Regions from separate parts of the Curtobacterium sp. 314Chir4.1 genome, predicted to be linked through region 3. Evidence: predicted binding sites of a transcription regulator. Region 3 holds the regulator's gene; each other region holds the start of a gene.
What was found. The regulator HrcA, encoded in region 3, represses chaperone genes, less so after heat shock. The targets are predictions, from matches to a motif close to TTNGCACTCGNNNNNNNCGAGTGCNAA.

Region 1: the regulator HrcA is predicted to act here: its motif matches at 2,903-2,929, upstream of groES (co-chaperone GroES).
Region 2: the regulator HrcA is predicted to act here: its motif matches at 3,122-3,148, upstream of CRP27_RS15545 (Hsp20/alpha crystallin family protein).

The regions. Positions count from the first base shown of each region.
Region 1 is NZ_OCMI01000004.1:217,712-224,208, forward strand. It holds gene CRP27_RS13775 (ABC transporter substrate-binding protein) at 1-1,194, shown strand, start outside; gene rarD (EamA family transporter RarD) at 1,349-2,311, opposite strand; gene groES (co-chaperone GroES) at 2,509-2,805, opposite strand; gene CRP27_RS13790 (SAM-dependent methyltransferase) at 2,969-4,171, shown strand; gene CRP27_RS13795 (DUF4190 domain-containing protein) at 4,303-5,016, opposite strand; gene tsaD (tRNA (adenosine(37)-N6)-threonylcarbamoyltransferase complex transferase subunit TsaD) at 5,129-6,184, opposite strand; gene rimI (ribosomal protein S18-alanine N-acetyltransferase) at 6,171-6,497, opposite strand, start outside.
Region 2 is NZ_OCMI01000004.1:566,556-573,052, forward strand. It holds gene CRP27_RS15525 (SDR family oxidoreductase) at 1-406, opposite strand, end outside; gene CRP27_RS15530 (SDR family oxidoreductase) at 533-1,372, shown strand; gene CRP27_RS15535 (manganese catalase family protein) at 1,399-2,280, shown strand; gene CRP27_RS15540 (hypothetical protein) at 2,353-2,619, opposite strand; gene CRP27_RS15545 (Hsp20/alpha crystallin family protein) at 2,625-3,065, opposite strand; gene CRP27_RS15550 (hypothetical protein) at 3,354-3,536, shown strand; gene CRP27_RS15555 (MarR family winged helix-turn-helix transcriptional regulator) at 3,588-4,145, shown strand; gene CRP27_RS15560 (TetR/AcrR family transcriptional regulator) at 4,213-4,824, shown strand; gene CRP27_RS18300 (hypothetical protein) at 4,850-5,011, opposite strand; gene CRP27_RS15565 (DUF5067 domain-containing protein) at 5,157-5,960, shown strand; gene CRP27_RS15570 (Gfo/Idh/MocA family protein) at 6,042-6,497, opposite strand, start outside.
Region 3 is NZ_OCMI01000001.1:858,407-864,903, forward strand. It holds gene CRP27_RS03970 (PhoH family protein) at 1-133, opposite strand, end outside; gene CRP27_RS03975 (histidine triad nucleotide-binding protein) at 207-560, opposite strand; gene CRP27_RS03980 (16S rRNA (uracil(1498)-N(3))-methyltransferase) at 622-1,365, opposite strand; gene dnaJ (molecular chaperone DnaJ) at 1,365-2,477, opposite strand; gene hrcA (heat-inducible transcriptional repressor HrcA) at 2,523-3,542, opposite strand; gene CRP27_RS03995 (DUF4870 domain-containing protein) at 3,650-4,057, shown strand; gene hemW (radical SAM family heme chaperone HemW) at 4,062-5,279, opposite strand; gene CRP27_RS04005 (HAD family hydrolase) at 5,308-6,018, shown strand; gene CRP27_RS04010 (DUF1990 family protein) at 6,015-6,497, opposite strand, start outside.

The DNA.
Region 1 (6,497 bases), on a different contig from region 3:
AGCTGCAAGGCCCCCGACACCCCCGGCACCGACGCCCTGAAGATCGGCACGATCCTCCCGCTCACCGGTTCGCTGGCGTACCTCAACCCGCCCGCGGAGTCCGGCGTCGGGCTCGCCGTGCAGGACATCAACGCCGCCGGCGGTGTGCTCGACAAGGACGTCACGATCGACCCCGCCACCGACTCCGGTGACAGCAACGACATGACCGTGTCGAGCTCGGCCGCGACGAAGCTCGTGAACGCGAAGGTCCCGGTGGCGATCGGCGCCGAGTCCTCCAGCGTCACGCTGAACGTCATCGACCAGCTCACGAGCAACTGCATCGTGGAGATCTCCCCGGCCAACACCGCGTCCGACCTGTCGGGCTACTCGTCGTACTACTACCGGACCGCTCCGCCGGACTCGGTGCAGGGTTCGGCGCTCGGCCAGCTCGTCACGGGTGACGGCAACGCCAAGGTCGCGTTCCTCGTCTTCAACGACACGTACGGCACCGGCCTCCGCAACACCGTCCAGAAGGCCATCGAGGACTCCGGCGGATCGGTCGTCTACGGCGGCAAGGGCAAGGGCCAGGAGTTCCCGCCCGGCCAGACGACGTTCTCCTCCGAGGTCACCGCGGCACTCGCGACCAAGCCCGACGCGATCGTCATCCTGGCGTTCGACGAGACGAAGTCGATCATCCCCGAGCTGAAGTCCCAGGCCGCCGACATGTCGAAGATCTACATGTCCGACGGCAACACGGCGGACTACTCGAAGGACTTCGACAAGGGCACGCTGACCGGCGCACAGGGCACGATCCCCGGTGCTTCGCCGAAGGACGAGTTCAAGGCGCAGCTCGCGGCGTACTACAAGAAGTCCTCGGGCAAGGACCTCGCCGACTACTCGTACGCGGCGGAGTCCTACGACGCCACCGTCCTGGCCGCCCTCGCCGCGGTGAAGGGCAAGGGCACGGACTCCGGAACCATCCAGGCCAACATGGCCGCGGTGTCCGGAGCCGACGGTGGCACCGAGTGCTCGACGTTCAAGGACTGCGTCGCCCTGCTCGACAAGGGTGAGGACATCCACTACACGGGTCCGTCGGGCATCGGTCCGTTCGACGACAACAACGACCCGTCGAGCGCCTACATCGGCATCTACAAGTTCGACGGCGACAACAAGCCCGTCTACCAGAGCGCGATCCAGGGCTCAGTCAAGAAGTAACACGCACCACCCGTCCCACACTGGGCCCGAGTCTCGGCTTCACGAAGCCGAGACTCGGGCCCGGCGACGTTTCTCGGGCTTCGAAGCGTGAGACGTGTCGCTCACGCCGAGACTCGGGTCACGGTCCACGGCCTGGAGGCGCGGTGCGGGGCCGTCAGGCCGTGCCGGCCACCGCGGGTGCGAGCGTCCGGCGGCGGGCCGCCCGCGCGGCGGCGAACGAGTCGACCGTCAGGATGACCAGGGCCAGCCAGACGATCCCGAAGCCGAACCAGCGGGCGCCGGACATCGGCTCGTGCTGCACGACGACACCGACGAGCAGCTGCATGATCGGCGCGAGGTACTGCGTCAGCCCCAGCGTCGACAGGCTCACCCGACGGGCGGACGACGCGAACAGCAGGAGCGGCACGGCCGTCGCCGGCCCGGTCAACACCGTCACGAGGACGTGCTCCCAGCCCTCGCTCGTGAACGTCACCCCGCCGCCGAGGCCCGTCACCCCGAGCACCACGAGTGCGACGACCGCGATCGGCAGCAGCCACACGGTCTCGATCGTCAGCCCGGAGAGCGCGTCCACCGTGCCGCCGACGCGCTTCTTGACGAGCCCGTAGAGCCCGAACGAGAACGCCAGCGCGAGCGAGATCCACGGCATCCGTCCGTAGCCCACCGCGATGACGACGACCGCCACGACGCTGATGCCGACGGCCGTCCACTGCAGCGGACGGAGGCGTTCGCGGAGCACGACCACGCCGAGCGCGATCGTGACGAGCGGGTTGATGAAGTAGCCGAGCGCGGCCTCGACCGTGTGGCCGGTGGTCGTCGCCGCCACGTACACGGTCCAGTTCACCAGGATGAGCACGGCCGCGAGGCCCATCACGAGCATCACCCGACGCTGGGCCATCAGGGAGCGGGTCCGGAGCCACGACCGGGTCACGGCGATCGCCACGGCGCAGAAGACCAGGCCGAAGACGACCCGCCAGGCGACGATCTCGAACGCGCCGGCCGGTGCCATCGCGGCGAAGAGCAGGGGCATGAGACCCCAGAGGCCGTACGCGATGATCGCCTGCACGACGCCGACGGATGCCTCGCTGCGGACCGGGCGCGCCGGGGTCGGTTCACTCACGGAACCATCCTAGGAACCGGCACCGACGCTGCGGACGGACACCGCGCCTCTCCCCATCGGCACGGCCGCCACGCCGCTGGCGCGTCGCGTCGGAACCGGCGACGTGGGCCCAGGCCGCCGAAACGCAACCACGCACCGGACGCACGAACGCCCCGCCGGCCGGAGCCGAACGGGGCGTTCGCAGCAGAGAACGAGTCTCAGTGCTCGATGACCGCGAGGACGTCGCGGGCCGAGAGGACGAGGAGGTCCTCGCCCGAGTACTTGACCTCGGTGCCGCCGTACTTCGAGTAGATGACCTTGTCACCCACGGCGACGTCGAGCGGGACGCGGTTGCCGTTGTCGTCGATACGACCCGGTCCGACGGCGACGACCTCGCCCTCCTGGGGCTTCTCCTTCGCGGTGTCCGGGATGACCAGACCGGAAGCAGTGGTCTGCTCCGCCTCGACCTGGCGGATGACGATGCGATCCTCGAGCGGCTTGATGCTGACGGCCACGGTGACCTCTTCTTTCTCGGTACAGACTCGGTACAGATGAAAACCGGGTTGGCACTACGCACAGGAGAGTGCCAACTGCCCCAACTCTAGGGCGTCGTTGGCACTCGGTCAATCCGAGTGCCAACGTCCGACCGGGCTCTCGGCGACCTGGGAGGATCGTCGGGTGGAAGCCGCCGATCTCGCCCAGTTGCTGACCCCCGAGGGGATGGCCCTGCTCGACCGTACCCCGGCCGTGTCCGACGGTGGTGAGATCGTCCGCGTCGTCTCCCGACTGCGGTCCGAGGGACACGATCCCGGGCTCGTTGCGGCGGTGCTGACGCAGGCCAGGCTCCGGCAGAAGGCCCGCGGGAAGTTCGGGGACTTCGCCGCCCGCATGCTCTTCACCGAGGCCGGTCTCGAACAGGCCACCCGGCTGCAGGTCGCCGCGCAGCACGCCGGGCGCTTCGCAGCGGCCGGGCTGACGCGCATCGCGGACCTCGGGTGCGGCATCGGCGGGGACGCGATGGCGATGGCCGCGCTCGACCTCGAGGTCACCGCGGTCGACCGCGACGAGGTGACCGCGGCCGTCGCGACCCACAACCTCGCGCTCTGGCCGGGTGCGCGCGTCGAACTCGGCGACGCAGCGGCGTTCGACCTGTCGCGGGTCGACGGCGTCTGGATGGACCCGGCGCGGCGGACCTCCGGGCACACGAACACGAAGCGGCTGGCCGACCCGGACGACTGGTCCCCGTCGCTCGACACCGTGTTCGCGAGCGCGACGACGACCCCGACCGGCGTGAAGCTCGGTCCGGGCGTCGACCGCGACCTGATCCCCGACACCGCCGAGGCCCAGTGGACCTCGGTCGACCGCGAGGTCGTCGAACTCGCCCTCTGGTTCGGCCCACTCGCCCGGCCCGGCATCCGCCGCGCGGCCACCGTCATCGGGTCGCACGGCATCGCGGAGCTCACGGGCGCCGCTGACGCCGAGGACGAGCCGGTCGGACCGCTCGGTGCGTACCTCTACGAGCCCGACGGCGCGGTCATCCGGGCCCGGCTCATCGGCGACCTCGCGCGATCGATCGACGGCCGGATGCTCTCCGACGGCATCGCGTACGTGACCTCGGACCGGGCGGTCTCGACACCGTTCGCGCAGGGTTTCCGGGTCGTCGACACCCTGCCGCTCGACGTGAAGCAGCTCGCCGCGCGACTGGCCGCCGACGACGTCGGCACCGTCGAGATCAAGAAGCGCGGCGTCGACGTCGACCCGGCGCAGTTCCGGAAGCGGCTGCGGCTGCGCGGACGCGGTCGCGTCACGCTCGTGCTCACCCGCCTGGAGGGACGACACACCGCGATCCTGTGCGAGCGGCTCACCGACGGGGCCGGGTAGGGCGCGGGGCGCTCCGCCCGGGTCGCGGGCGCGGCCCCGGTCGCGGTGCGAGCCGGTTCCGCACAACGCAAGTGGCCTCGAACCGCGGGATTCCGCGGTTCGAGGCCACTTTGGTCGTGCGAACGGCCGGGTCAGCCGATGAAGGCGCCCGAGTCGTAGTCGTAGTCGTAGTTGCTCGACGTGCCCGCGGCCACGCCGATGATGACGAACAGCCCGACGATCAGGATGAAGAGGCCGGTGAGCACCCAGCCGCCGATCACACCGGCGAGCGCCAGGCCCCGTCCGCCCTCACCCGACTGCTTGATCTTGCCGAGGGCGATGTGCCCCATGATCGCGCCGGCGGGGCTCGTCAGGATGATGAGCGGCCAGATGATGATGCCGCCGAAGGCGAAGACGATCGACAGGATCGCCAGCACGTTCGTCTTCGGGCGCTGCGCGTAGGGCTGGTACCCACCCGGAGCGTAGGCCGGCGCCGCGTACGGGTTCGATCCCTGCTGGGCGCCGTACGGGTTCGCGTTCGGCTGCTGCGGCGCGGCGTACGGGTTGCTCGGGGGTGCGTAGGGGTTCTGCGGAGCGGCGTAGGGGTTCTGCGGTGCGCCGTAGCCCGGCTGGCCCTGCGGGCCCGACTGCCCCGGAGCCGCGTACGGGTTGCTGGGAGCCGCGTACGGGTTCTGCGGCACCTCCGAGGAGCCCTCGGGGGCGGACGCACCGTACTGCTGCGGCTGGCCGAACTCGGGCTGCGCCGCACTCGACGGCGCGCCCTGCTCGGGAGCTGGCTGGTTCGCGGAGGCCCCACCGTCCGGCGTCGATTCGCCCGGCTTCGGCCACTGGTTCTGATCGGACACCGTCCACCCCTCTCGGCACCTCGGTCGTCGGTGCCCTGTGAATCCTCCCACACCCGTGGGACCTGGGTCCGAACGCGCGGACGGCTCGACCTGCTCGAGCGCGACCGTGCCCTCAGACCTGGACGGTCGTCACCGGCAGCGTCGAGTCCGCCGCGATGCCGAGGTCGCTCGGTGCGTGGCCCTCGGCGACGAGCCGGGCACCGACGGCCGCGATCATCGCCCCGTTGTCGGTGCAGAGGTCGAACGGCGGGATCCGGAGCGCGACCCCGGCCGCGGCGCAGCGTTCCTCGGCCACGGCACGCAACCGGGCGTTCGCCACCACGCCCCCGCCGAGCAGCAGCCGGTCGACCCCGGTGTCCCTGCAGGCGTTCAGGGCCTTCGTCAGCAGGACGTCGACCACGGCCTCCCGGAAGCTGGCGGCGACGTCGGCCACGGGGACCTCGCGCCCCTCGTCACGGCAGCGCTCGACCCACCGCGCCACGGCGGTCTTCAGGCCGGAGAACGAGAAGTCGTACCGGTGCGCGGCCATGTCCTTCGGCAGCGTGAGCCCGCGGGGGAACCGGATCGCGGTCGGGTCGCCGTCGACCGCGGCCCGGTCGATCTGCGGCCCGCCCGGGTACGGCAGGCCGAGCAGCCGGGCGACCTTGTCGAACGCCTCGCCCGCCGCGTCGTCGATCGTCTCGCCGAGGAGCTCGACGTCGCCGACGAGGTCGCGCACGAGCAGCAGGGAGGTGTGCCCGCCCGACACCAGGAGCGCCACCGTCGGCAGCTCGATCTCGGAGCCGTCCGACCGCAGGACGTCGGCGCCGACGTGTCCGACCAGGTGGTTCACACCGTACAGCGGCTTGCCCGTCGCCGCGGCGAGCGCCTTCGCGGCGCCGACCCCGACCATGAGCGCACCCGCGAGGCCCGGGCCGGCGGTGACCGCGACGGCGTCGAGCTCGTCCAGGGTGACGCCGGCCTGCTCGAGCGCGGCGGACAGCGTCGGGGTCATCGCCTCGAGGTGCGCCCGCGCGGCGACCTCGGGGACGACGCCGCCGTAGCGCGCGTGCTCGTCCATGCTCGAGGCGATGACGTTCGCGAGCAGGGTGGTCCCCCGCACGATGCCCACGCCGGTCTCGTCGCAGCTCGTCTCGATGCCGAGCACGAGGGGTTCAGCTGCGGTCATCGAGGGCCTCCTGCCCGATCGGGCCGACGGTCGACGTCGGTGACGGTGCCGCGGGTTCCAGCGCTGCCCGCATCACCCACGCGTCGACCCCGTCCGGCTGGTAGTAGCGCGGACGCACGGCGATCCGCTCGAACCCGAACGCGGTGTACATCGCCTGGGCGACGGGGTTGTCGGCGCGGACCTCGAGGAAGACCTCGTGCACGCCGCGGCGTCGGGCCTCGGCGAGGAGCTCGGTGAAGAGCACCCGGCCGATGCCCTTCCCGCGCTGCTCGGCCGCGACCGCGATGGTCTGGACGTCGGCGACGGGGTTGCC
Region 2 (6,497 bases), on a different contig from region 3:
ACGCGTTCTGGCCGCTCACCACGACGATGCGTCCGAAGCCCGCCGCCCGCTGCGCCGGCAGCACCGCATTGGCGACCCGGAGGAACCCGAGGGCCTTGCCGTCGATCGCGGTGAGCACCTGGTCCGGGTCGGACTTCTTCGCCGGGTCGAGCGTCCCCGCGCTCGGGGCAGCCGTCACCACGAGCGCGTCGATGCGGCCGTGCTGCTCGAGCACGCGGGCGATCCCGGCGTCGACGGAAGCCTGGTCTGCGGTGTCGATCGCGACGCTGTCGGCGGAGTCGCCGGCGGTCCGGGAGGCGACGACGACGGTCGCTCCCTCGGCGCGGAGTCGATCGGCGATCGCGGCACCGATGTACCCCTTCCCGCCGACGACGAGTGCAACACGGTTCTGCAGTTGGAGGTCCACGGACACGACGCTACGCCCGCGTGATCCGGCCAGACCAACTGCGTGATCGGTCCACTCCGGACGGGTACCCAGCACCCGACGCCGACCATCGGCCTCGACACCCGCACCACCGGATCAGGAGGGCACATGACCGACCAGCAGCAGCCGCCGGGCAGCGACCGCGAACTCACCCCGCGAGCCGACCACGGCGAGGACTCGTACCGCGGTTCCGGGAAGCTCACCGGCAAGCGCGCCGTCATCACCGGTGGGGACAGCGGCATCGGCAAGGCGGTGGCGATCGCGTTCGCGTTCGCACGCGAGGGTGCCGACCTGCTGATCAGCTACCTCCCCGAGGAGGAGGACGACGCGCAGGACACCAGGCGCTGGGTCGAAGCGGCAGGCCGCACCGCCGTCCTGTGCCCCGGCGACCTGAACGACCCCGCTCACTGCCGGAGCGTCATCGCGACAGCTGTGGACGAACTCGGCGGCATCGACGTCCTCGTGAACAACGCTGCGTACCAGATGACCCACGAGACGCTCGAGGAGATCAGCGACGAGGAGTGGGACCACACCATCGCGACGAACCTCAGCGCCTACTTCCACCTCGTGAAGGCGGCGCTCCCGCACCTCGGCGCCGGAGCCTCGATCATCGGTTCGAGCTCGGTGAACTCCGACAACCCGAAGCCGACCCTCGCGCCCTACGACGTCACGAAGGCCGGCGTCGCGAACCTGTCCGCCGCCCTCGCGCAGCTGCTCGGCGACCGGGGCATCCGCGTGAACAGCGTCGCTCCCGGCCCGATCTGGACGCCGCTCATCCCCTCGACGATGCCGCCGGAGGAGGTCGAGCAGTTCGGCAAGCAGACGCCCCTCGGCCGAGCCGGGCAGCCCGCCGAGCTCGCTCCCGTCTACGTGCTGCTCGCCAGCGACGACGGCAGCTACGTCTCCGGGGCGCGCATCGCCGTCACCGGCGGCACCCCGATCCTCTGACCGACCAAGCGAAACAGGAGAACGAGTTGTACTTCCACAAGCAAGAGCTTCAGTTCAAGTCCACCCCGGACAAGCCCGACGCGGTCTACGCCCGCAAGCTGCAGGAGGTGCTCGGCGGACAGTACGGCGAGATCTCGGTGGCGATGCAGTACCAGTTCCAGGCCTGGAACATGCACATGCCCGGCAAGTACCGCGACCTCGTCTTCGGCATCGGCGCCGAGGAGATGGGGCACGTCGAGATGCTCGCGACGATGATCGCGCAGCTGCTCGAGAAGTCCCCGCTCGGGATCACCGAGGACGCCGTCCAGGACGACCCGACGGTCGCCGCGATCGTCGGGGGCACCGATGTGCAGCACGCGATCGTCGCGGGTGCCGGAGCACGACCGGTCGACAGCAACGGCAACCCCTGGCAGGGCTCGTACATCACCGCGAGCGGCAACCTGCTCGCTGACTTCACCGCCAACGAGAACGCCGAGATGCAGGGCCGAGTCCAGGCAGCGCGGCTCTACCACATGACCGACGACAAGGGGGTGCGAGACCTCCTGGGCTTCCTCATCGCCCGGGACACGATGCACCAGAACATGTGGGCGTCCGCCGCGGCTGAGCTCCGTGAGAACGGGATCGAGGACTTCCCGGTGCCGAACAAGTTCCCGGAGGCCAAGCAGGCGAACGAGGTCGCGTACCAGTACCTCAACTTCTCGGACGGCGCCGAGGCCGGCAACGGTCCCTGGGCGAGCGGGCCGTCCTTCGATGGCAAGGGCGAGTACTCGTACCACGACGGGCCGACCACGTCGGTGCCGATGCCGCCACCCACGCACCCGGACTCGCGCTTCTACGGCACCACCGAGCTGCCGAACTTCGTCGAGAAGACGGCGGGCGCGGTGCAGGACACGCTGAACAAGGAGTAGTCCGTCGACATCGTGGAGGGCCCGGCGCACGTGGTGCGCCGGGCCCTCCACTCGGTCATCGCTGCTTCGAGCTCACCGCCGGGGCGGCTCGAACAGGTCGGAGTACGCGCGGACGGCGCTCCACCCCGCGACGAGGAGGATCGTCCCGGCGACGGCAGCAGCCCACGGCAGGAGCGGGGTCGAACTCCACAGGTGCGGGGCCACCACCCAGGCCAGGAAGGTGCCGGTCAGGCTGCCGGTCGCGCCGAGCAGAGCGGCAGTCCGTCGGTCGAGGCTGGTCAGCGCGAGGGATGCGGTGACGACGAGGACCGCCGCGACCGCGTTCGCCAGGACCGCCATGCCGGTCAGTGCTGGTCGGAGCCCGCCCCGACGGCGAGCTGCTCGGAACCGCCTCCGACGGTGACCGCGATCTTGCGCGGCTTGGCGGACTCCTTCACCGGGATCGTGATGCTCAGCACGCCGTTGTCGTAGCCGGCCGTGATGCGGGCGGCGTCGAGGCCGTCGCCGAGCGTCAGCTGTCGGACGAACGAGCCGGGCTGCCGCTCGCGCGTGATCCACTGCGACCCATCAGGGGCACCGAGGGTCCGCTCGGCGCGGATGGTCAGCACCGAGCCGTCCACGTCGATGTCGACCGACCCCGGGTCGATGCCCGGCAGGTCGACGTCGAGGACGTAGTGGTCCCCGGTCCGGTAGAGGTCCATCGGCATGGAGCGGGGCCCTCCGGCTCCGAGGAGGGACCCAGCGAGACGGTCGAGCTCGCGGAACGGGTCGAAGTTCATCGTCATCGAGATCAACTCCTTCGTGTCTGCAGTTGAGTCCCCTCGACTCAACTGCCACCGTTTTAGCACTCGACCCTCAGGAGTGCCAAAAGAACGCTCAGAGGTCGCCGGGTGTCGGAAGCGGTGCATGCCGAAGCAACTGATTCCGAATGACACCGATGTAGTTCAACAGCGCTAACAGTTAGGTGCGCGAACCGTACAGAACAGAAATAGTTCGTTGCACTGATCGTTCACGTCGTGAAAGACTTCTGACCGTCCGCAGGGGACACCAGGAAGCAGGAAGGCGGGATCGCAATGCACAGCACGTACACCGGGATGCCGCGGCACACACGGCTCGTCGGCACCCACACCCGCGTCGGCCTCACCGACCCGGCCGTCATCGACGCCTACGTCGAGCGACGCATCCAGGACCCGTCGCTCCTGTCCGGTCGCGCCGAACCGTCCTACGCAGACTTCTTCAGCGTCCCCGCCGCGTAGTCTCGGGTCCGTCCCACCCCGCACCGCCAGTACGAGAGAACACCCGACCACATGCCGTTGACCGTCGTCCGTCGTGAGCACATGCACCTCTACGCCCGGGAGCCCCGGTCGCGTGCCGCGAAGGTCGCCGTCGACGCGCTCCTGCGGCTGCAGCACGCCGAGGAGCAGCAGCTCGAGCAGGCCCGCGGCGAGAGCGGACTCACGAAGAACGAGTTCCTCGCTGTCCGGTACATGCTCCAGGCGCACCGGGACGGACGGGCGATGGGGCCCAAGGACCTCGCCGTCATGCTCAACGTCTCGAACGCCTCGGTGACCAAGATCGTCGACGGCCTCGTCGACAAGGGCGATCTGGTGCGTGCTCCGCACCCCACCGACCGCCGGGCGCAGGTGCTCGAGCCGACGGTGCAGGCCGCGAAGAAGATCGACGCCTCGTACGCCCGGTTCCACGAGGCCGTGGTCGAGGTGATGGACCACCTGTCCTCGGAGGAGAACGGCGTCCTCGCCCGCTGCCTCTCCCAGATCACCGAAGCGCTCGCCGACGGGCGACCTGCGCCGGTCGACGAGTACACCGTCGACCCGGACGGCGTGGCCGAGCCGCACGACGCCTGATCGGGACCCGGAGGAACGAGTCCTCACGCGCCTCCCGGAAAAAACCTTCCAGCGGTAAGTTGGGAGGATGACGCCCCCCGCCGACGACGAAGCGGCCCCGCCGCGACGCGGCGGGTACCGCAAGGGCGCCGAGCGGCGCACGCAGATCCTCGACGAGATGATCCGGATGGTCGCCGACCACGGCGTCGACGCATCGTCACTCCGCTCGGTCGCGGATGCGCTCGGGATCACCCACGCGGCGCTCCGGCACTACTTCCCGAACCGCGACGAACTGCTGCTCGCCGTGTACCGCGAGCACGAGGTGCGCGAGCAGGGTGCCCCCGACCGGATGAAGTCGGCGATCGGGGACATGCGTGAGAGCGCTTCGCGGAACCGTGCGGTCCCCGGGCTCGTGCAGCTCTACACGACGCTCGCGGCCGATGCCGTGCAAGAGGGGCACCCGGCGACGCGGGAGTTCATGCGCGAGCGGTTCACACGGCTGCGGGCCGACCTGGCGGCGTTGATCGAGGCGGACCAGGCATCGGGGCGGATCCGCGCCGACCTGGACCCGGTGGACCTGGCGAGCCTGAGCATCGCGGCGTCGGACGGGCTGCAGGTGCAGTGGCTGCTCGACCCGGAGGCCGTGGACGGCGAGAAGGTGCTGCGGTTGCTCGAGCAGATCGTGCCGGCGGCCGACTGAGTCGCAGGCTCGTGTGGCGGTGGGCTCACCAAGTGGTGGCGGCCACGAAGTCGAGCACGACCTGCGCTGCGTCCGGGTGCTCCTGCGGGCGATGACCGTGACCGGGCAGGGTGACGTGGGTCCCGCCGGTCAGGCGTGCTGCGATCGTCTCGCACTCGGCGTTCCAGCCGCCGGTACGACAGCGCACGAGCAGATGGTGCCGACAGCCGAAGGCGTCGCGGGACTCCTGCGTGACGCCCCGTCCTGGGGTCAGTGAGAGAACGCACAGTCGGATACGATCACCATCGCGCTGTCACCCGAGCAGTGCTCATTTCAAAACTCCAGGAGAACCCGTGTCCGACGCCCCGTACCCTGCCGCGCCCACCCAGCCAGCCGAGCCCCGACCCCCGCAGCGGGCCGCAGGCAACCCGTTCGGCATCACATCGTTGATCCTCGGCATCGTCGCGATGGTCGGGTTCGCGATCCCGTTCTTCAACTACGTGACCGTCGCGGTCGGCGCCGTCGGCCTCATCCTCGGCATCGTGGGGCTCGTGGTGAAGTTCCGACCGCGCAAGGCCGCGGTTGCCGGTGTGATCCTGTCGGGCCTCGGCCTGGTGCTGTCGATCATCCTCGCCGTCGTCTACACGGCGGTGTTCGCAGGCGCGGCCAAGGCGATCAGCAGCAGCGAAACGGTTCCCCCGGCGGCTACCTCGAGCTCGTCGGCGGCCGCTGGTGACACATCCGAGGCGTCGTTCAAGGACGGTGTCCTCACCACCCCGAAGATGAAGGTCACGATCACGAGTCACCGGCTGATCCCCGTCGGCCAGCCGGGCAACGAGTACGGCGACAAGCCCGTCATCGCCATCGTCTACACCACGACCAACCTGACGAGCGAGGCGATCGACCCGACGACAGCGTGGATCGGATCGTTCCAGGCGTTCCAGGACAACGACCCCAACGCGGTGAACGAACTGAACATCGGCTCGACTCCCGGGGATCAGTACCTCGACTCGCAGACCGAGAAGATCAAGCAGGGCGGCACCGTCGAGAACGCCGTCGCGTACGAGCTCGACGACGAGACCACCCCGGTGAAGCTCACTGCGAAGGAGAACCTCTTCAGTGACGATCTGGGCTCCGTGACGTACGAGCTCCAGTAGCCAGCGCGCCCATCGAGTGAGCAGAAAACGTCGGGTACCGAATCGGTACCCGACGTTTTCTGCTCAGTGGACGCGGACGGTCTACGCGGTCAGCACCGCAGCCGCCGGGTCGAAGTCCTCCGGCAGCGGCGGGATCGGGTCCACCGACGACGTGATGTCGACGGCCGAACCCGAGGCCGCGGCGTCACGGATGCCGAGCAGCACGTCGAGGACGTGCAGCGCAACCGCACCGGAGGCACGCTCGGGGCGGTCCTCGGCGATGGCCCGGGCGAGCTCGACGACACCGGTGCCGCGACCCCACGTGGAGCCGACCGCCTCGAGCGTCTCCGGCTCCTCCTGCCCGTAGCGCCAGAGCTGCGATGCGCCCTCGAACGTGTTCGGGTCGGGGAGCGAGATCGTGCCGAGCGTGCCGTTGATCTCCACGAAGCCCATGCGCGGCAGGGCGTGCTGGAAGGAGAACGTCGACTGGGCGGACTGCCCACCGGCGAACTCGATCAGGGCGGCGTGGTGGGTCGGGACCTCGACCGGGAACGTCTC
Region 3 (6,497 bases):
CGTTCGCGCGCGCGACGTCCCGTTCGGGTCCGGTCAGCGAGACCTCGTTGCCGCGCACGAGCACGCGGACGCCGGGGTACTGCCGTTCCACGGTCTTGAGCAGTCGGTCCTGGGGGCCGAGCAGCTGCACCATGGCGATGCCGTCGACCTGGATCGAGACGGTCGACTCCGGCTCGGCGGGGTCGATCGGGGAGGGTGCTGGTTCGTTAGCCGGCAAGGGTGCCTTCCTGCAGTTCACCTGCGAGTACGTGCGCGTGCACGTGGAACACGGTCTGACCGGCTGCTTCGCCGGTGTTGAAGACGAGTCGGAACTGGCCGTCGGCGCGCTCGTCGGCGATGCGCTGCGCGGTGGCGACCACGTGGGAGAGGAGGTCCGGGTCGCCGGCGGCGAGTTCGGACACGTTCGCGTACTCCTCGGTCTTGGGGATGACGAGCACGTGGACGGGGGCCTTCGGTGCGATGTCCTCGATCGCGATGACGCGGTCGTCCTCGGCGACGACGGTCGCCGGGATCTCGCGCGCGATGATCTTGGAGAAGACGCTGGGCGTGCTGGTGCTCATGGACCCATCGTAGAACGCGGGACCGACGCCGGGCCTTCCCGATCCGGGACGATCGCGCCGACTACCAGCGCCCGAGCCGCGTCTGCAGCACTGCCAGCGCCGCGGGCCCGGCGGTCGAGGTCCGGAGCACGGTGTCGCCGAGTCGCACCCGCACCGCGCCCGCCGCCACCAGACGGTCGAACTCCGAGCCGTCGATCCCGCCCTCCGGTCCGACGACCAGGACGATCTCGGCGACGTCGGCCGGAGCTTCCCACGAGGACAGTCGGACGTCCCCGGCGGGGTCGAGCACGAGCACCGCGCGCGACGGGTCCGCTTCCGCACCGCCGGCGAGCTGCGCCGTCGTCACCGGGGCGTCCACCGCCGGCACGCGCGAGCGGATCGCCTGCTTCGAGGCCTCCTGCGCGATCGCCGCCCAGCGGGTCCGGCCCTTCTCGACCTTCGCGCCGTCCCACCGGGAGACACTGCGCGCGGCCGACCACGGCACGATCCGGTCGACGCCGATCTCGGTCGCCGCCTGCACCGCCATCTCGTCACGCCCGCCCTTCGCGAGCGCCTGCACGAGCGTCAGCGTCGGCGAGGGTGCCTCGTCGACGGCGACCTCGGACACCGCCAACGACAGCGAGTCCCGCCCGAGCTCGGTCACGGACCCGGTCACGACGGTGCCGCGACCGTCCGACAACCGCAGGGTCTCCCCCGCCCGGACCCGCGCGACCGCGACCGCGTGGCGTCCCTCTGCCCCGTCGAGCGGGACGGTGTCGCCGACCGTGACGCCGTCGAGCGAGTCGACGAGGTAGAGCGACGCCATCAGAAGTTGAAGAACCGGTCGCGGAGCTTGCCGAACATGCCCTGCTGGAACCGCGACAACTGCGGTGCCGCGGCCTTGTGCGACTTCGCGAGCTGCTCGACGAGCTGCCGTTCCTTGTGCGAGAGCTTCGTCGGCGTCACGACCTGGACGCCGATGCGCAGGTCGCCGCGCCCGTTGCCGCGCAGCTTCGTGACCCCGCGGTCCTTGAGCACGAGGACGTCGGCGCTCTGTACGCCCGGGCGGATCTCGAGCTCGACCGGACCGTCGAGCCCGTCGATCGTCGCCGTGGTGCCGAGCACGGCGTCCGTCATCGCGACCTCGAGCGTGGCGAGGAGGTCGTCGCCGTCGCGGCTGAAGACGTCGTGGTGCCGCACCCGGATCTCGAGGTACAGGTCGCCGGAGGGGCCACCGGCCGGGCCGACCTCACCCTGGCCGGGCATCTGCAGTCGGAGACCGGAGTCGACCCCGGCGGGGACGTCGACCGGGACGGTGCGGCGGGCACGGACCCGGCCCTGGCCCTGGCACGTCGGGCAGGGGTTCGGGATGACGGTGCCGTAGCCGCGGCAGGTGCCGCACGGCGCGCTCGTCACGACGTTGCCGAGGAGCGAGCGGACCTGGCGCTGGATGTGGCCGGAACCGCCGCAGATGTCACAGGTCTGGGGGCTCGTGCCGGGCGCGCAGCAGGAGCCGTTGCACGTCTCGCACAGCACGGCCGTGTCGACCTCGACGTCCTTGTGGGTGCCGAAGACGACCTCGTCGAGGTCGACGTCGATGCGGAGCAGGGCGTCCTGGCCCCGCTCGGCGCGGCTGCGCGGACCACTGCCGCGGCCGCCACCACCACCGCCGCCGAAGAACGCGTCGAAGATGTCACTGAAGCCACCGGCGCCGCCGCCGAACGGGCTGTCGGCCTGCGGTCCGGCGTCGTACCGGCGGCGCTGCTCGGGGTCGCTCAGCACGTCGTACGCGTGCGTCACGTCCTTGAAGCGCTCGGCGGCGTCCGGGCTCGGGTTCACGTCCGGGTGCAGCTCGCGCGCCAGACGGCGGTACGCCTTCTTGATGTCGGCATCGGAGGCGTCCTGCTGGACGCCGAGGACGTCGTAGTGGTCTGCCACGTATCCCTCAGTCGGTTTCGGTTCGGTGCGGCGGGTGCCGCAGGGTCAATGTTCGCCCAGGAGCTTGGACAGGTACCGTGCGACGGCGCGCACGGCGGCCATGTTCGTGCCGTAGTCCATCCGGGTCGGTCCGAGCACGCCGAGGCGGGCGACCTCGCCGCGTGCCAGGTAGCCACCGGCGACGATGCTCGTGGCGTCGAGCCCGTACTCGGCGTTCTCCACGCCGATCCGGGCCGCCACGGCGACGTCGTCGATCTGCATCTCGCCGAACAACCGGAGCAGCGTGACCTGTTCCTCGATCGCCTCGAGCACGGGGAACAGGCCGCCGGAGAAGTCCTGTTCGCTCTTGGCGAGGTTCGCCGCGCCGGCCATCACGAGGCGGTCCTGCCGGTTGGCGGCGACCTGCTCGATCAGCGTGGCGACGACGACCCCGGCGAGCGGTTGGGCGTCCGGTCGGATCTGCTGCGGGACGGCCCGGAGCGCGGTCGAGACGTCCTGCAGCAGGAGCCCGACGGTGGCGCCGTTCACGACCGCGCGGAGTTCGGTGAGCGCGCCCTCGTCGAGCGTCACGTCGGTCTCGACCACGCGCTGCTCGACCCGGGCGGTGTCGGTGATCAGCACGACCATCAGGCGGTTGTCGCCGAGGCGCACGAGCTCGATGTGCTGCACACGTGCACGGACCATCGAGGGGTACTGCACGAGGGCGACCTGGTTGGTGAGCTGGCTGAGCAGCCGGACCGTGCGGCCGAGGACCTCGTCGAGGTCGTTCGGCGCCCCGAGGAACGTCTCGATCGCGTGCCGCTGGGCGCTGGAGAGCGGCCGGGCAGCGGCGAGGTGGTCGACGAACACCCGGTAGCCCTTGTCGGTCGGCACGCGGCCGGACGACGTGTGCGGGGCGGCGATGAGCTGTTCGTCCTCGAGCTGGGCCATGTCGTTGCGGATCGTGGCGGCACTCACCCCGAAGGCGTGCCGCTCGACGATCGTCTTCGAGCCGACCGGTTCGCGCGACGCGACGTAGTCCCGCACGATGGCCTTGAGGACCTCGAGGCTGCGTTCGCTGACCACCCGGACCCCTTCCACTCGTTCTGGCACTCGGACGTCTCGACTGCTGATCCTACGCCCGACCGCCGACGGACCGGGACTTCTGCACACCCGGTCGGTACGCTTCCCGCATGACCTACGGACAGCAGCCCGGTGGCCCGCAGCACCCCGGTGGACCGCAGTACCCCGCTGGGTACCAGCCGCCCCAGCCGATGTCGCCGGAGGACCAGCGACTCTGGGCCACGTTGACGCACGTCGGCGGGATCTTCTTCACCTTCATCGCACCGCTCGTGGCGTACCTCGTCCTGCGTGACCGCGGCGGGTTCATCCGCGAGCACACCCGCGTCGCGCTGAACTTCCACATCACGATGGCGATCGCGTACGTCGTCGGGACGATCCTGACGATCATCGTCATCGGCGGGCTCGTCGTGCTCGCCGCAGGGGTCCTGTCGGTCGTCTTCGGCATCATGGCCGCCGTCGCCGCGAACCGGGGCGAGTTCTACCGCTACCCGCTCTCCATCGAGTTCATCAAGCCCTAGGAGATCAGTCGAGCAGCTCGCGGACCACCGCGTCCGCGAGCAGGCGACCCTGCAGGGTCAACTCGATCCGTCCCCGCACCGCGGCCGAGCCGTCCACGAGTCCACGCGCGATGAGCCCCGCGACCCGGCCACGGGCCTCCTGGCGGAGTTCCGCGGTGGCGAGCTCGCCACGGACGCGTGCCGCGAGCAGGACGCGCTCGACGTAACGGGTCTCGTCGTCCAGGGTCTCGCGACCGGCGGCCGGCGACTCCCCCGACAGCACCCGGTTCGCGTACGCGGCCGGGTGCTTCACGTTCCACCAGCGCGTGCCGGCGACCGCCGAGTGCGCGCCAGGGCCGACGCCCCACCAGTCGTGGCCCTTCCAGTAGGACAGGTTGTGCCGGCTGGCGTGCTGGGCGCCACGCGACCAGTTCGAGACCTCGTACCAGGAGTAGCCGGCGTCGCCGAGGACCTGGTCGGCCAGCTCGTACATGTCCGCCGCGAGGTCGTCGTCGGGCGCGGGCAACTCGCCCCGCGCGACCATCCGCCCCATCGCCGTGCCGTCCTCGACGATGAGCGAGTAGGCGCTCACGTGGTCCGGCTCGCACGCCAGGGCGGCGTCGAGCGAGGCGCGCCAGTCGTCGAGGGACTCCCCGGGCGTCGAGTAGATGAGGTCGAGCGACACGTCGAGGCCCTGCTGCTTCGCGAGGTCGACGACGCCGGGCACACGGAGGGGGTCGTGGGTGCGGTCGAGCGTCGCGAGCACGTGCGGCACCGCCGACTGCATGCCGTAGCTGATCCGGTTGAACCCGCCGGCCCGCAGGGTCTCCAGCGACACGGCGTCCACGGAGTCCGGGTTCGCCTCCGTCGTGACCTCGGCCCCGGGGACGATCCCCCAGGTGTCGTCGATCGCGCGCAGGATCATGGCGAGGTCGGACGCCGGCAGCATCGTCGGGGTCCCGCCGCCGAAGAACACCGTGGACACCGGGCGACGGGGCACTGCCGACGCGTCGAGAACGGAAGCCGCCCACTCGATCTCGCGCACGGCGTGCCCGGCGTAGTCGTCACGTCGCACCCCACGGAGCTCGGACGCCGTGTAGGTGTTGAAGTCGCAGTAGCCGCAGCGCACCCGGCAGAACGGCACGTGCACGTACACGCCGAACGGGACGTCGCCCGCGTCGGAGGCCGGGGAGATCAGGCCGTCCACGGGCGCTGGGTCGGCGATCGGGAGAGCACTCGGCATGGACTCCATTGTCCGTCATGATGGAGGCATGGAGCACCACACCGTCCCCACCACAGTGCTGTGGGACATCGACGGCACCCTCGTGATGAACGCCTCGTCGCCGGGCAACCTGTACCACCTCGCGCTCGAGCGGGCGGTGGGCCGCGACCTCGTGCTGCGGGTCGGGCACCAGCACGGCCGCACCGACGCCGGGCTGATCGCGGAGCACGTCCGCGCCCACGAACTCGACACCGACCTCATCCCGGTCGTCAGCGGTCACCTCCGCGACCTCACCGAGGAGCGGCACCGCTCCGGCGACCACCGCAGCCCTGCCCCCGGAGCGATCGCGCTGGTGGCGCGCTTCGCGGAACTCGGGTGGCGGAACGGCCTGCTCACCGGCAACTCCGCGTACCGCGCCCGCGTGAAGCTGCAGGGGGCCGGGTTCGACGTCGACGCGTTCGACTGGGAGCACTCGTACTTCGGTGACACCGAGGTGGAGCGGACCGGCGTCACCGCCCGCGCCGCCGCGGCCCTGGCTGGCACCCGTGCCGTCATCGTCGGGGACACCCCGCGCGACGGTGAGGCCGCCGACGCCGTCGGGATCCCGTTCCTCGCCGTGGCCACCGGGGTCTACGACGTCGAGTCGCTGCGGGCCACCGGCGCCGTGACGATCGCCCGGAACTGCGTCGACGACGCCGCACTCATCGAGGACGCCATCGCGGCGCTCCCCCCGCTGCGTCCGGTCGACGAACGGTCCTAGTCGCCGCGGAGGGCCCCGAGGTACTTCTCCGCCATCACCTTCTGCTGGCGACGCAGCAGCGGCGCGACGAACTGCCACTTCCGGCTCGACGGCTGCGAGAACTGCCGGATCTGCAGCCACACCGAACCGTCCGGCGTGCGCTCGACGACGAACGACTCCTCGCCGGAGAGCGGGTGCCCCTCGAGCGTGCCGTACGCGAAACCCTTGCGGTCGTTCTCGTCGATGATCGACACGACCCGGACCGGCGCGTGCACGGTCTGCCCGAACGCGTGCATCGTCAGCGTCGCACTCGTGCCCGCCGTCAGCAGCGGGGTGCCGTCCGGCGCGAACTTCTCCACCCGAGGCGTCCCGATCGAGGCGGGCGCGATGGGCACCCCTGCCTCGTCGAAGGTCACCGGGTTGTAGCGGACCTCGTCGTCGTCCGGCTGGTCCTCGACCTGCACGCGGATGCCGCTGCGCTCCTGGATCTGCCAGGTCAG